DNA from 4 places in the Micromonospora purpureochromogenes genome. Region 3 is predicted to be linked to each of the others. Evidence: riboswitches for the same ligand, from Rfam matches in the RefSeq annotation. Region 3 holds a riboswitch; each other region holds the start of a gene.
What was found. A riboswitch is a leader RNA that binds a small molecule or an ion and turns the genes downstream of it on or off. The one in region 3 is predicted to bind cyclic di-AMP.
Positions count from the first base shown of each region.

Region 1: linked by a shared signal. The riboswitch ahead of GA0074696_RS27315 (C40 family peptidase) and the one ahead of GA0074696_RS30100 (coiled-coil domain-containing protein) in region 3 are both predicted to bind cyclic di-AMP.
Region 2: linked by a shared signal. The riboswitch ahead of GA0074696_RS10425 (coiled-coil domain-containing protein) and the one ahead of GA0074696_RS30100 (coiled-coil domain-containing protein) in region 3 are both predicted to bind cyclic di-AMP.
Region 4: linked by a shared signal. The riboswitch ahead of GA0074696_RS16025 (LysM peptidoglycan-binding domain-containing protein) and the one ahead of GA0074696_RS30100 (coiled-coil domain-containing protein) in region 3 are both predicted to bind cyclic di-AMP.

Region 1 covers NZ_LT607410.1:5,980,060-5,983,842, reverse strand. The annotation lists gene GA0074696_RS27320 (sensor histidine kinase) at 1-385, shown strand, start outside; gene GA0074696_RS27315 (C40 family peptidase) at 589-1,677, opposite strand; cyclic di-AMP (ydaO/yuaA leader) riboswitch at 1,727-1,877, opposite strand; gene GA0074696_RS27305 (AAA family ATPase) at 2,332-3,642, shown strand.
Region 2 covers NZ_LT607410.1:2,223,629-2,227,411, forward strand. The annotation lists gene GA0074696_RS10420 (hypothetical protein) at 1-492, opposite strand, end outside; gene GA0074696_RS10425 (coiled-coil domain-containing protein) at 610-1,668, opposite strand; cyclic di-AMP (ydaO/yuaA leader) riboswitch at 1,673-1,804, opposite strand; gene GA0074696_RS10430 (cation diffusion facilitator family transporter) at 1,946-2,860, opposite strand; gene GA0074696_RS10435 (HelD family protein) at 3,051-3,783, opposite strand, start outside.
Region 3 covers NZ_LT607410.1:6,575,241-6,579,023, reverse strand. The annotation lists gene GA0074696_RS30110 (helix-turn-helix transcriptional regulator) at 104-433, opposite strand; gene GA0074696_RS30105 (carbonic anhydrase) at 666-1,319, shown strand; gene GA0074696_RS30100 (coiled-coil domain-containing protein) at 1,388-2,407, opposite strand; cyclic di-AMP (ydaO/yuaA leader) riboswitch at 2,412-2,542, opposite strand; gene GA0074696_RS30095 (YibE/F family protein) at 2,709-3,783, opposite strand, start outside.
Region 4 covers NZ_LT607410.1:3,456,958-3,460,740, forward strand. The annotation lists gene htpG (molecular chaperone HtpG) at 1-415, shown strand, start outside; gene GA0074696_RS16020 (peptidoglycan-binding domain-containing protein) at 467-1,351, opposite strand; gene GA0074696_RS32270 (hypothetical protein) at 1,353-1,478, opposite strand; cyclic di-AMP (ydaO/yuaA leader) riboswitch at 1,928-2,102, shown strand; gene GA0074696_RS16025 (LysM peptidoglycan-binding domain-containing protein) at 2,101-2,766, shown strand; gene nhaA (Na+/H+ antiporter NhaA) at 3,012-3,783, shown strand, end outside.

The sequences.
Region 1 (3,783 bases), 600 kb from region 3:
CACGCTGGACGTCACCGGCGAAGCGGCCCAGACCAGCGGCTCCGCCGAACTCCTGTCGCGGATGGTGACGAACCTCGTCCAGAACGCCATCGTCCACAACCTCCCCGCCGGCGGCACCGTGACGGTCCACACCGAGGCGCACGGCGACACGAGCGTGCTGCGGGTCGAGAACACGGGTCGTCGGCTCCCACCGGAACTGGTACCGACCCTCACCGAACCCTTCCAGCGCGGAACAGAACGCGTACGCACCGACGAACACGCCGGCGTCGGCCTCGGCCTGGCCATCGTGCACAGCATCGTCCGCGCCCACGACGGGGCCCTCGACCTCGTCCCCAGCCCCGTCGGCGGTCTCCTCGTCACGGTCCGGCTTCCCGGCACGCCGTAGGCATCGTCCCCGAGCGGGGGCCCCGTTCGGTCTGGCGCCGTTCTTGGCGATCAGGTCGGGCGCCGGCATCGACCTCCAGAGTGACGCCCCGGAGCCGGAGCACCGCCGGCGGGCTCGTGCCCGCCAACGCCGCGGTCGCCGTGGTCGTCAATCATGTCGCTTTCTTGCGATGGGTTGTGGAGCGGCGTGGATCGTCGGGCGGGTCAGCCGGGGCGGCGAGCACCGCTGTACGGCATATTCGCCAGCTGGGCCATTCGGACCACGTCCCCGGTGTGCGGGGCGTGGACGATCAGCCCGTTGCCGACGTAGATACCCATGTGATGGTGATCGGAGTAGAAGAAGACGAGGTCACCCGTGCGAAGGTTTGCTCTGCTCACCGCCACACCTGAGGTCCATTGAGAACCTGTGTAATGGTCCAGCTGCACGCCGGCAGAAGCCCACGCGTACTGGGTCAGGCCGGAGCAGTCGAACGAGTCGGGACCGTTGGCCGCCCACACGTACGGCTCCCCGATCTGATTGCACGCGGTTTTCGCCGCGACGCCGCCGCTGCCCGTGCTGGGGACGGCGGGACACTTCCCACCGATGAACAGCGAACTGGTCGACGTGATGGGTGAGGTGCTGCTCGTGGTAGCGGCTGTCTGCGCGGTGGCTGCGGCTCTGGCCGCTGCGGCGTCCGCGGCCGCCTTGGCCGCTGCGGCCTTCTCCGTGGCGGCGATCTGGCTGTGTAGCGCATCCAGCCGCTTGATCTCGGCGTCGATGGCCTTCTTGCGAGCCGCCAACTGGGCCTGCTGGCGCTGCTGTATCGCGATCAGCGCGTCGACCTTCTCCTTGTCGGCGTCGTAGCTCGCCTGCTGCGCCGACAGCCCGGTGATCTGTCGCTGCTCCGAATCTGCCACCTGATTCACGAGCGCGAGCTGATCCCCCAACGCTGTCGGCGACGAGCGGCGGGACAGCAGGGCGTTGAATGTGGAAAGCGACCTTTCCCGCTTGTAGTACCCCGCCACAATCTCCTGGACCTGGGTCCTGCTGACCTCCACCGACTTGGCGAGCGGCTCGATCCTCCGGCTCAGTTCGGCCGATCTCCGCTGGTTCGCGGCCAGTTCCGACCGGACCTTGTTGTACTGCTCGATGACGGGTTCGAGCTTTTGCCACGCCGCTTCGATCTGCTGCTGTACATCGGCGGCCGACGGTGCGGCGTGTGCGGGGGCCGCTGGCCCGACGGCCACCATGGCCGCCGCCGCGACGGCGAGGATTCTGGTGAACAGACGCGATCCGGCGGGGCGGGTGCGCACGGGTGGCAACGGTTCGGCTCCTTCCACTCGAGGCCGACGCACGTCACGGTGCACCGACCTCGACCGCCTACCGGGTTAGCTGACGGGTTCGGGCGTGGAAGGCGCCCTACCGCTGATGCGGATTCACCCCGAAACCTGCGGTGGTTCCCCGGCTCGCCTGGCGACGCCAGTGACGTCCAGCGACTCGGCGGTGGCCGTCCCGGGGTGCTCCAGGTGGAGACCGACATCCGGAACGGACGCTGACCAACATTAGTGAGGACGGCCCAAAGAAATCAACGAGCCGGCGACGCCAATTCACTGCGCTGTCAGGCGGGCACATTGGGTGCCGGAATTATGCGGACCTAAGGCTCTGCTAATCGAATTCTTAATCTTCCCTAATCTTTACCCTCAACCTGAGCGCTGTTTTTCTACAACAACCCTCAGGTGACGCTTAACCGATTTCCCGACGTCGTGGCGGCTCCATCGTCCCGTAAGTGAGCCACCCGCCGCCGGGGCTGGCCGAAACCACTTCCCGTGGGGGTCGGACGCGTTGAGGGTCTCGACGAACTGGTCGTAGTCGCCTCGCGCTTCGGCGTAGCGGAGGAACTTCACGCGCTCGACCAAGGTCGGCGGAACAGTTGCCGGTAGTGTGCGGGGCGCTGGAAGGAGGGGCCGATGCTGGGGCTGGAGGTGCCACCCGCCGTCGAAGCGGAGCGCGTCATCACCGCCGTGCTGGCAGACCTGCGCTCCGGCACCCACCGCGGCGTGGTGGTCGACTCGCCACCCGGCGCCGGCAAGTCGACCCTCGTCGTCCGCGCCGCCGTCGAGCTCGCCGCCGCCGGCGAGCCGCTGATCATCATCGCCCAGACCAACGAGCAGGTCGACGACCTCATCGACCGCCTCGCCCGCAAGGCCCCCGAGCTGCGCATCGGCCGCCTCTCCGCCGCCGACTACCGGCCGTCCGACCGGGTGAAGGCGCACGAGACGGTCAAGGTCGCCGCGAAGGTCGCCGACCTCGGCGGCCCGGCCGTCATCATCGGTACGGCTGCCAAGTGGGCCACCGTCACCGGGGGTTCCTGGCCGTGGGCGATCGTCGACGAGGCGTACCAGATGCGCTCGGACGCCCTGCTGCGCGTGGCCGGCCGGTTCGAGCGGGCGCTGTTCGTGGGCGACCCGGGCCAGCTCGACCCGTTCTCCACCGTCGAGACCGCGCGCTGGACCGGCCTGACCTGGGATCCGATGCAGTCGGCGGTGGCGGTGCTGTTGCGGCACAACCCCGAGCTGCCCGTCCACCGTCTGCCCGTGTCGTGGCGGCTGCCGGCGTCGGCGGCGCCGGTGGTCGCGGCGGCGTTCTACCCGTTCACCGGCTTCCGCGCGGGCACCGGCCCCGACGACCGGGCGTTGTCGTTCACCGAGCCCGGACCGGGGGACGCGCTCGACGCGGCGGTCGAGTTGGCCGCCACCACCGGGTGGGCGCTGCACGAACTGCCGGCCCGGCACACCCTGCGCACCGACGCGGAGGCGGCCTCGGCGTGCGCCGCGCTGGCGCTGCGGGTGTTGCGGCGGGGAGCTGTCGCCGTCTCCGAGCACGCGCCGGCCGGCGCGCCGGTCACCGCCGACCGGATCGCCGTCGGGGCCGCGCACCGCGACCAGGTCGCGGCCATCCGTGCCCACCTCGGCGAGGCCGGGGCGGGCGTCACCGTCGACACCGCCAACCGGCTCCAGGGCCGCGAGTACGACGTGACGATCGTGCTGCACCCGCTCTCCGGGCGGCGGGACGCCAAGGCCTTCCACCTGGAGTCGGGGCGACTCTGCGTGCTGGCGTCCCGCCATCGGCACGCCTGCGTCGTGGTGGCGCGGGCGGGCATCGGCGAGCTGCTGGACGCCCACCCCTCGACCGAGTCGGTGCACCTCGACGTTCCAGTCAAGTTCCCGGACGGCTGGGCCGCGAACCAGACGATGCTGGCGCACCTGGGAGCGTCGTAGTCCGCCAGGGGCGGCGATCCTCACGGCGGAGGCCGCCGACCAAATCGCCCGGCGGAGGACAAGGGAACGGAACTGGGCCACAGTCGGTGGATGACCAGCCCTGAAGGCAGGCGGCGGGGCTGCCGGACGGCGCCTTCCTCG
Region 2 (3,783 bases), 2.3 Mb from region 3:
CGGCGTCGCCGCCGTCCGGCGGGGCGGTGGGACGGCCCGGCGGTTGCGGCCCCACGGCTTCCAGGTGGAGATCACGGTCATGGTGACCAGCAGGCCGGTGGAGACCGCCGGCGCGACCACCACGTCGATGCGCTGGTGTGCGGTGGCGTCGGGTCCGGCGGCGGCGCGCAGGTTCGGCGTCAGCGCGAACAGCACCAGGCCGATCATCACCGTGGTGAGCACCAGCTTGACCACCACCCAGCGCCAGCGCAGCAGCCCCCAGGGGGTCAGCAGCGCGCTGGTCACGCCGACCACCCAGACCAGCACGCTCAGCGGCGCGAAGAGCCAGGTCGCCACCAGCGCCGCCGCCGGGTAGACCACCCCCGGGTCGGCGCCGCGCAGCCCGGCGATGCCGAGGGTGAGCAGCACGAGGTCCGCGCCGAGCCAGCCCAGCGCGGTCACCAGGTGCAGGGTGAGCAGGGTCTTGCGGCCGTCGGGGGAGAGTCGGGTCATGCCTCGATGCTCGCCCGGCCGGCGCGCTGCGTCGTGGGCCGGTCGACGACATCCCGGGTACGTCGACGCGCGTACGGCGGGGCCCGTCCGCCTCGGACGGGCCCCGCCACGGGTCGGTCAGTAGACCGACAGGTGCACGTGGTTGGTGTGGTCGCTGGACGGGTCCCCGCCGGCCCCGCTGTACGACTTCCACCCGCTGCTGGGCAGCCAGATCTGCCGGTACCAGATCACGTAGAGCACGGCGAGCCGGTCGGAGTTGCGGATGAAGTACGCGGCCAGGTTGTTGCCGTACGTCTTGTCGCCGCCGGTCGCGTCGCCGCCGAAGCCGCTCTGCTGCGCGGCGAAGTCGCAGGCCCGGCCCTTGGGGTGCTCACCCGACCCGCTGGGCCGGTAGCAGGAGACGTACCGGGTGAAGCCGGCCGCCTGGGCCTGCTGGAGCGCGTTGAGCATGCGCGGGGTGATGCAGCCGTTGGCCGGGGTGGGGTCGTTGACGCTGCACGACTCCGCGGGCCAGGAGCCGTCGGGGTTGCGCGGCGCCGACCTGGCGGTGGCGGTGGAGGTGCCCCGGGTGGAGCCGCTGTCGCCGGTGGCGGGCTTGTCGGCGGCGGCCACCGCCAGCGCCCGCTCGGCCTGCTGCTTGCGCTTGGCCATCACCGCGATCTGCTTGCGCTGCTCGACGATCTCCTGGTCGAGCGCGGCCCGGGTGCGGGTGGCCTCGTCGCGGGTCTGCATCAGGTTGCGCAGCTCCCGGTCCTCGTTGGAGGCGACCGTCTCCAGCGCCGCCGCCCGGTCCAGGAAGCCTTCGGGGCTGGAGCTGTTCAGCAGCGCCGACACCGGCCCGAGCCGCCCGGTCCGGTACGCCACGCCGGCGATCTCGCCGACCTTGCCCTGCCGGACGGTCAGCTCCGACTCGATGGTCTTGAGCTGGTTGCCGAGCTCCTGCTGCCGCTTGGTGGAGCGTTCCAGCGCGGCCTTGGCGTCGATCCAGCCCTTGCTGGCCGCGTCGAGCTGGGCGCGCAGCGCCGGGGTGCCGCCCTCGTCGTCGTCGCCGGGAGCGGCGGCGAGCCGGGTGGCGGGGGGAGTGGCGGTCGCCGGGACCGGCGCGGACGACACCCCGAGGGCGAGCGTCGCGACGACCGCGGCCGCCAGCCGTGCGGTGGTACGTCGTACGTGCATGCACATGTCCTTCCGTCAGCCGCCGACCGGGTTAGCTGACGGGTTCGGGACGGAAGATCCCTACCGCTGACGCGGATGCACCCCACGAACATGGTTCCCCGGCTCGCCCTGGCAGGCGATTAGGCGGCGGCCACCGCCGGCACCGGAGGGTGCCGCCTGGCGGAGGCCGGAACCGAGCCTACCGGTACGGATGTGACACCCGCCCGTTTCGTGACTGAGGGTACTGGAGTGAACCATGGTGTAGGTGACACAACGGGACAATAGGTGTCCGGTTTCGTTACCACTCGACCTGCCCGCAGGCGCCGGGGGCGGCCCCCGGCTCGATCTGGAGGGTGGCGTGCTCGATGTGGAAGTCCTCGTGCAGGGCGGTGCGGGCGGCGGCGAGCACCGTGCCGACCTCGGCGCCGGGGACCATGGTGAGGTGGGCGGAGGCGACCTCCATGCCGGAGGTGAGCGTCCAGACGTGCAGGTCGTGCACCTCGGCGACGCCGGGGACGGCGGTCAGCCGGTCGTGCACGGCGGTCACCTGGAGGTGCTCCGGGGCGGCCTGGACCAGGATGCGCACCGCCGCCCGGCCGAGCCGCCAGGTGCGGGGGAGGATGAACAGGCCGATCGCGACCGCCACCGCCGGGTCGGCCCACCACCAGCCGGTGCCGGCGATGAGCAGCGCGGCCCCGATCACGCCCAGCGAGCCGAGCAGGTCGCCGAGCACCTCCAGGTACGCGCCGCGCAGGTTGATGCTCTCCCGCGCCCCCGCGCGCAGCAGCGCGAACGCGACCAGGTTGGCCAGCAGGCCGAGCACCGCCACCGCCAGCATCGGCCCGGTCCGCACCGCCGGCGGGTCGCCGAACCGGCGGACCGCCTCGATCAGCACGTAGATCGCCACCCCGCTGAGCAGGACGGCGTTGGCGAGCGCGGCCAGCACCTCCAGCCGGTAGAGCCCGAAGGTGCGCTGCGGGTCCCGGTCGCCGTGCCGGGTGGCGGTGATGGCGGCCAGCGCCATGCCGATGCCGAGCACGTCGGTGAACATGTGCCCGGCGTCGGAGAGCAGGGCGAGCGAGCCGGTGCCGAACGCGGTGACCGCCTCGACCACCATCAGCGCGGCGAGCAGCGCGAAGGCCGCCCAGAGCCGCCCCCGGTGGCGGTGCGCCGCGTTCGCGACCGACCCGTGGTGGTCATGACCTGCGCCCACGCCCACACCCTCCGTCGCACCGGCGGCCCGAACCCAATCTATGCTCACATCGCTATGTATGCAACTAACTCCGCACGCACCCTTCACGGGCCGCACTTTCAGAGAAAGCGTGGCTGTTCCGCGCGCGAAGGCCCCTCTTTCTCTGAAAGTGCGGGCTCGAGGGCGCGACGCGCGGGGGCGGGGGTGAGGGTCAGGGGGTGGGGTCGATGGTGGTGAGGCGCTGGGTGGCGCGGGAGAGGGCGACGTAGAGGGTGCGCACGCCGGAGCCGGGGTCGGCCCGGATCTCGCTCGGGGCGATCAGCACGACGCCGTCGTACTCCATGCCCTTGGCCTGGAGGCTGGTCACCACCTGGAGCCGGGAGCCGCCGCGCCCGGCCAGCCAGCCGGCCACCTCGTCGCGGCGCGGCACCGGCGTGATCACGCCGACCGTGCCCTCCACCTCGGTGAGCAGCGCGTCCACGGCCTGCACGGTCGCCGCCGGCAGCCCGTCGGCGGCGACGGTCAGCGTGACCGGCTCCACGCCGGTGGAGCGGACCGCCGTCGGCAGCTCCAGTTCGGGGTAGAGCCGGCGGATCTCCGCCGCCGCCACCGCGAAGATCTCCGCCGAGTTGCGGTAGTTCGTGGTCAGCGCGAAGCGGTTCCGCCGGCGTCGGCCGAGCGCCTGGTCCCGGGCCCGGTCCAGCTCCTGCGGGTCACCGGTCCAGGCGGTCTGCGCCGGGTCGCCCACCACCGTCCAGGAGGCGAGCCGGCCGCGCCGGCCGACCATCCGCCACTGCATCGGCGAGACGTCCTGCGACTCGTCCACCACCACGTGCGCGTAGTCGCGGTAGTCCTCCGGCCGTTCCCGGGCCGCCGCCCGGGCGGCCCGCTGCCGGTCGGCGAACGTGCTCAGCTCGCGCACGCCGCCGGCCAGCTGGTACGGG
Region 3 (3,783 bases):
CCGGCGGTCGGTCGGGCCCGTGGTCGGGCCGTGGTCGACCGGACCGACGCCGGGGCGGGACGGCGAGTGCCGCGCGGTCGGCGCGGAGCGCTGGGAGCGGTCGTCAGGAGCTGGACTCGGCGCGCTCGCCGGTGAAGAGGGCGAGCAGGTCACCCACCTGACGGTCGGACTCGGCCGGGTGCCGGAAGTGGCCGCGCGGGTTGACCGTGTACTCGTTGCGCCGGCCCACCCGGGTGCGGTGGAGGTAGCCGCCGGCCTCCAGGTCGGCGACGATCGCCTGCGCGGCGCGCTCGGTCACCCCGACCTCGTCGGCGACGTCCCGCAGCCGGGCGGTGGGGTTGCGGGCGATGGCGAGCAGCACGTGCGCGTGGTTGGTGAGGAACGTCCAGTTCCGGGTGCTCCCGTTCTGCGCAGTCGTCGCCATGCCCGTCATGGTATGGCCAGTCCATCGGCTTTTCCGCCCTGGCTCCCCCCGCAACTGTTCCCGGCCGCCGGCACGTGGGACACCGCGGCGAAACATCACGCCGGTGCCGGCCCAAAGTATGAAATCCGTATCACGTAAACCTTGACGTACCTTCTGCTGCGTGTGACGGTGGGCGGCGAGGCCGCCTCCGTCGCCGGCCGGGTGTGACCAGGTCGATCTCGCGAGGGACCGAGGTGAGGCAATGACCCTGACCGATCCGACGCAGGCGCTCGCCGAGCTGCAAGCCGGCAACCGGCGCTTCGTGACGGGCGCGCCCCGCCACCCCAACCAGGACTCACTGCACCGGACGGCGGTCGCCGACGGCCAGCACCCGTTCGCGGTGATCGTCGGCTGCTCCGACTCCCGCCTCGCCGCCGAGATCATCTTCGACCGGGGCCTGGGTGACCTCTTCGTGGTCCGTACCGCCGGGCACACCGCCGGCCCCGAGGTGCTCGGCAGCGTCGAGTACGCGGTGAGTGTCCTGGGCACCCCGCTGGTGGTGGTGCTCGGCCACGACTCCTGCGGGGCGGTGCAGGCCGCCCGGGACGCCGCGCGGACCGGCACACCGCCGGACGGGCACCTGGGGGCGGTGGTGGACGCGGTGGCGCCCAGCCTCCGACGGGCCGCCGAGCAGGGCGTCGACGACGTCGACGGGATCGTCGACATCCACATCGCGCACACCGTCGAGGCGCTGCTGGCCAACTCCGCCGTGCTGGCCGCCGCGGTCGCCGACGGGCGGTGCGCGGTGGTCGGGATGTCGTACCGGCTCGCCGCCGGTGAGGTGCAGACGGTGGCCGCGGTGCCGAGCGTCGTGCCGGCCCAGGCCGGCGATCGGGCGACCGCCGTCGCCGGCTGAAACCCCTGTCGTACGCGACGAGGGCCGCCCCCACCGGGGGGCGGCCCTCGTTCCGTACACGTCGCGCGCTAGAGCATCGACATGTGCACGTGGTCGGTGTGGTTCGACGGTCCGCTGTACGACTTCCACCCGGTGGCCGGGAACCAGATCTGCCGGTTCCAGATCACGTAGTAGATGCCGAGCCGGTCGGCGTTGCGGATCAGGAACGCGGCGACGTTGTTGCCGTACATCCGGGTGTCGTTGTTGTGCCAGGGTGCGAAGCCGCTCCGCTGCAACGACCAGTCGCAGGCCTTGCCCTTCGGGTGCTCCCACGGCCCACCCGGCCGGTAGCAGCCCGCGAAGCGGTTGAAGCCGGCCCGCCGGACCTCCTTGTACGCGTGCAGGGTGCGCGGCGTGATGGTGCCGGAGGTGGTCGGGTCGTCCTCGGTACGCGACTCGGGCCGCCAGCTGCCGTCGGGCAACCGGCCGGGGCCGATCCGGGCGACCGGCGAGGTCGCGTCGACCAGGCCGCCGGTGAAGCCCCGGCCGCCGACCAGTTGGAGGGCCTTCTCCGCCTCCCGGCTTTCCCGGGCCATGTCGTTGGTGAGCTTCTGCTGCTCGCGCACCTCGGCGTCCAGCGCCAGCTTGGCCTGCTCCGCGCGGTTCTTGGCGGCGGTGACCTTGGCCAGCTTCTGCGCGTTGACCATGTTCAGCTCGTCCAGGGCGGCCGCGCGCCGGACGAACGAGTCCGGGGCGTCGCTCTCCAGCAGCATCGCCACCGCGCCGATCCGGCCGGTCCGGTACGACTGCGCCGCGATCTGCGAGACCGTCGGCTGCAACGCCGCCAGCTCGTCCTGCGCGCGCCGCACCTCCAGCGCGAGCTGCTGCTGGCGCTTCTTGGACTTCTCCAGCTGCGTCTTGGCCTTCGAGTACTCGCGGTTGCGCAGCTCGATGACGTCGGTGAGCAGCTTGGGCTCGTCGTCCTCCTCGTGCCCCGAGGGGGTGGGGGTCGAGGGTGCGGCGATCGCGGCTGTCGGGCCGCCGAGGATGGCCAGAGCGGCGAACACGGCCACCACCGGAGTCAACCAGCGGCGCAGGGGTGCCGTCACAGTGTTCCCTTCCGTCGACCGCCGACCGGGTTAGCTGACGGGTTCGGGACGGAAGTGGCCCCTACCGCTCGCGCGGATTCACCCCATGTACCTGGTTCCCCGGTTCGCCTCGCGGCGATTGGGCGGCGGCACCGCAGGCGCCGCTGCGCGCCTTCGGCGGTGACCGGCAGCGAGGTTACCCGAGAGTCGTACCGGGGATCTACGTCCAGAACCCGACTAAAACCGTTATTTCGTCGTAGCGATGCGTGACGAGTGACGCGTTCGTCAGGTTCCGCGTCGGCGTCGGTCACGCAGCGGAGTGTCACCATGCGGTGTCCGTGCTCCTTTCCGGGTCGGGCCACCGTGCGGGGGCCGGGGTGGACGGTCCGCCGGGACGCGACGCGCTCAGCGCCTCGAGCGCCGCGTCCCGGTCGGCGGAGGGGCGGGGCCTGGGTGCCGGTCCGGCATCCCGGGCCGGGTCATCGGCCGGGCCGCGACCGGCGGTGGCGACCAGCGCGGCCAGCGCGGTGGTCAGCGGTACGGCGGCGACCAGGCCGAGCGTCGCCACCGCGCTGCGGACGATCTCCTGGGCCAGGAACTCGCTGGTGAGGATCTGGCTCACCGGCCGGCTGTCGGCGGTGAGCAGGAGCAGCAGCGGCAGCGAGGCGCCCGCGTACGCGAGCACGATGGTGTTCACCGTGGAGGCGATGTGCGCCCGGCCGACCCGGGTGGCGGCCCGGTAGAGCTGCGTCCGGGACAGTCCGGGGTTGGCGTGCGCCAGCTCGGTGACGGTGGCGGCCTGAGTGACGGTGACGTCGTCGAGCACGCCGAGCGAGCCGATGATGATGCCGGCCAGCAGCAGCCCGTGCAGGTCGACGTCGTGCTGGTACATCGACAGCGTGGTGGCCTCCTCGCTGCCGAACCCGGTCAGGTGGGTGGCGGCGGTGGCCAGGCTGCCGAGCAGTCCGGTCAGCACCAGGCTGCCGAGCGTGCCGAGGACCGCCACCGAGGTCTGCGCGGTGATCCCGTGGGTCAGGTACAGCACCACGAACATGATCAGCGCCGAGCCGGTGATCGCGATCAGCAGCGGCGAGCCGCCCGCCGCGATGCCGGGTACGACGAAGGCCAGCAGGATGGCGAAGCTGGCGGCCAGCCCGGCCAGCGCGGCCAGTCCGCGCAGCCGGCCGAACGCCACGATCGCCGCCGCGAAGAGCGCCACCAGCCACACCATGGGCTTGCCCCGCTGGTGTTCGGCGATCTGATAGCTGGTGGCGGTGGGGTCGGCCGGGTCGGCGAGCTGGACCAGCACCACCTCGTCACCCACCGCCACGGTGGGCGCGCCCGGGCCGGCGGGCATCGGGGTCTCCACCTGCTGGCCGCTGTCCGGGCCCTGCTCG
Region 4 (3,783 bases), 3.1 Mb from region 3:
GCGCGAGGAGGCCGGGACGGAACGGGAGCGGCAGATCAAGGAGTACGCGGCCCTGCTCGCCTTCCTCGGCGGCGCGCTGGCCGACAGCGTCAAGGAGGTGCGCCTCTCCTCCCGCCTGACCACCTCGCCGGCCTGCATCGTCGGCGACGCGCACGACATCACGCCCACGCTGGAGAAGATGTACCGCGCGATGGGGCAGGAGGTGCCGACGGTCAAGCGCATCCTCGAACTCAACCCGACCCACCCGCTGGTCACCGGCCTGCGCGCGGCGCACGAGCGCGGCGGCGACTCCGGCGCCCTCACCGAGACCGCCGAGCTGCTGTACGGCATGGCGCTGCTCGCCGAGGGCGGCGACCTGGCCGACCCGGCCCGGTTCGCCCGGGTCCTCGCCGACCGGCTGGCCCGCACCCTCTGACGCGACGACGGCCCCGGCCCGGTGGGGGAGCACCGGGCCGGGGCCGCCCGCTCAGGAACCGACCCGCACGCCCATCGCCGCCCAGGTGGCCGCGCCGACCACCCCGTCCACGGTCAGCCCCCGCATGCCCTGGTACCAGCGCACCCCGGCCTCGGTCTTCGCGTCGAAGGCGCCGCTCGCCGGGCCGCACCGCTTCGCGCCGACGAACCGCTGGACGAAGGCCACGTCGCCGCCCGTGCTGCCGCGCCGCAGCGTCCGCGAGCCCGGTCTGCCCCCGGACACCGGCGTCGCCGGCCGGCCGCTGGGCACCGACGGGGCCGGCTTGACGGCCGCGCGCAGGGCGGCCACGGTACGCGGGCCGACCACCCCGTCGGCGGTGAGCTTCCGGGTGGTCTGGAACGACCGTACCCAGGCGGTCACGGCCTGCCCGAACACCCCGTCGGCCGTCAGCCGGGCCCCGAGGCGGTTGGCGACGGCCTGCAACTCCCGGACGTCGCCGCCCCGGCAGCCGGCGCGCAGCACCCGGTCGCCCAGCCGCGCCGTCGTGGCGGTGGCGATGCCCCACGGGTGGCGGCTGTCCTCCAGGCTCCGCTGGTGGCTGACGCTGACGTGCAGGTGCTTGTCGTGCGGATTCGGCCCCGTGTACCGGGCCGGCCGGAAGCTGCGGGTACGGCTCCAGATCTTCCGGTCGTAGATGACGTACTGGGTGGACGGATGGCTGACGGCCTGCCGGACGACCAGCAGCGGGTCGATCCCGTCGACGTCCACGTCCACCGCGTTGACCGATTGATCGTCGTTGTCCGGATTGTGGTCCGAGCGGCGCGTCTGGTGACTGGCGTCGCCCAACCAGCCTTCGGACTTGCGGTCCCGCTGCGGCCAGCGGGTGTCTATCTCCTCGCGCAGCACCCGCAGCGCGGGCGCCAGGTGCACGCCCATCTCACTCCTCCTCTTCCAGCGCGGCGGCCAGGTCGAAGTCGACCTCGTCGCCGGCCAGGCTCTCCGGGTCGTCGTCCTCGTCCAGAGTGGCGACGAGGTAGTCGGTGTCGATGCTGACGGTGTCCATGAAGGTCCTTCCCCTCGCGGATGGCCGGCCGCCCCGGCCCGGGGCGGACCGTGACGGCCAGGGCGCCGGCGACCCGCATCCGGCGGTCGGCGGGCCCGACGCGTCGGCGTCGCAGCCGCGCTCTGCTCCCTACCGTCCAAGTCGGCGGCCGGGCTGCCCAGATATGCGTCGCCAATCAGCGGCAACGCTGACCGTCCGGCGGCGCGGGCCGCCGATCGAGGCCGCCTGACCAGCGAAGACGGGGAGGCGGCGGCACCTGATCCGCCGCTCGGGGCGAGGCTTTCGGCCCAGTCGTGACGGGTTCCCGACCGGCCCTTTTAGACCACCGCCACCCGACCCGCAACTCGAAGGCCGAAGCCGTCGCTCACCCGGGTGAAGAACTTCACAAGAAGTGGGCAACCGGCCCAAACAGTTCCTAACGTCGTTCGTGTTCGCGATCGCGGACACCACGGCCGGTAACGCCTAATCCATGCCGCCGGCCGGTGGGACCTTGTCAGCGGGCATGGAGCGGGGGACCCACACGTTCCTCGGTGCACGTCACCTCGGGGTGAAGCCGCCCATCGGCGGCCGGGCTCCTCGGCCCGAACCCGACAGCTCACCTCGTCGGCGTGGAGGAATCCACATGGCAACTGAACACACGGCCCGTCCCCGACGGGTCAGCTCGCGCCGCATCGCCGTCGGCACGCTCGCCGTCGGTGCGGTCACCGGGGTCGCCGCCGTCCTGGCGCCGGCGTCGCCGGCGAGCGCCGCCAGCGTCAACTGGGACGCCATCGCCCAGTGCGAGTCCGGCGGCAACTGGCACATCAACACCGGCAACGGCTACTACGGCGGCCTGCAGTTCTCGCAGAGCACGTGGTCCGGCTACGGCGGCAAGAAGTACGCCTCCCGCGCCGACCTGGCCAGCCGCGGCGAGCAGATCGCGATCGCCGAGAAGGTGCTCGACGGTCAGGGCATCGGAGCCTGGCCGACCTGCGGCCGGAAGGGCGGCTCCACCAAGAGCTACTCCACCACCTCGGAGAAGTCGCAGAAGTCGCAGCGGCGCTCCGGCTCGTCGAAGGCCACCTCCACCGAGCGGTCCTCGCGGGAGCAGCACAGCACCCGCAGCCAGCGGCGCAGCGCGCCGGCCGCGACCGGCGACGTGTACGTGGTGCGGCCGGGCGACACCCTGTCGCAGATCGCCGACGCCCGGGACCTGGCCGGTGGCTGGCAGGCGCTGTACGAGCGCAACAAGCGCGTGGTCGGCGCCGACCCGGGGCTGATCTTCCCCGGTCAGAAGCTCAGCCTCTGACCCAGCGGGCACCGTGACGACGCCCGGCCGGACGACCGGCCGGGCGTCGCCGCGTCCACGGCATGGTCGGCGCGGATTCGAGCCGCCGGCGACGGGGTACCGGGCGCACGTGGACCGGCCCGCCGGCGCGTCCGCGTCGCCGGTCGTCGGGGCCGCGGCCGGGGCGCGGGGATAGGGTTGGTCCTGGTGTGCCGGGAAGTCTGGTCGGCGATGGATGACGCGACCCCTGCCGACGAGGAGTTTCCGTGACCGACGCCACCCGGCGCCGTGCCAGCCTGTTCGCCCGACGCTCGTGGGGCGAGACCAGCCGCATCTCCGCCATTCTCCGCAAGGAGACCGTGGGCGGGGCACTCCTGCTCATCGGGGCGTTGCTGGCACTCGTCTGGTCGAACTCGCCCTGGGCGGACAGCTACCAATCGGTACGGGACTTCCGAGTCGGTCCGGCGTCCCTGCACCTCGATCTCAGCCTGGCCACCTGGGCCGCCGACGGCCTGCTGGCGATCTTCTTCTTCGTCGCCGGGCTGGAACTCAAGCGGGAGTTCGTCGCCGGCGACCTGCGTGATCCGCGTCGCGCCGCGGTGCCGGTCGCGGCGGCCGTCGGTGGGGTGATCGTGCCCGCCGCCATCTACTACCTCATCGCCGCCGGCGCAGGCGAGGGCGCGGCGAAGGGCTGGGCCATCCCGACCGCGACCGACATCGCCTTCGCGCTGGCGGTGCTCGCGGTGGTGGGCCGGCTCTTGCCCTCCGCGCTGCGCACCTTTCTGCTCACCCTGGCTGTCGTCGACGACCTGCTGGCGATCGTCATCATCGCGGTCTTCTACACCGCCGACCTGTCGGTCGGGCCGCTGCTGGGCGCCCTGGTGCCGCTCGCGGTGTTCGGGCTGCTGGTGCAGCGCCGCGTCCGGTCCTGGTGGCTGCTGCTGCCCCTCGCCGCGGTGACCTGGACGCTGATGCACGAGTCCGGCGTACACGCCACGGTGGCGGGAGTCCTCTTGGCCTTCACGGTTCCGGTGATCC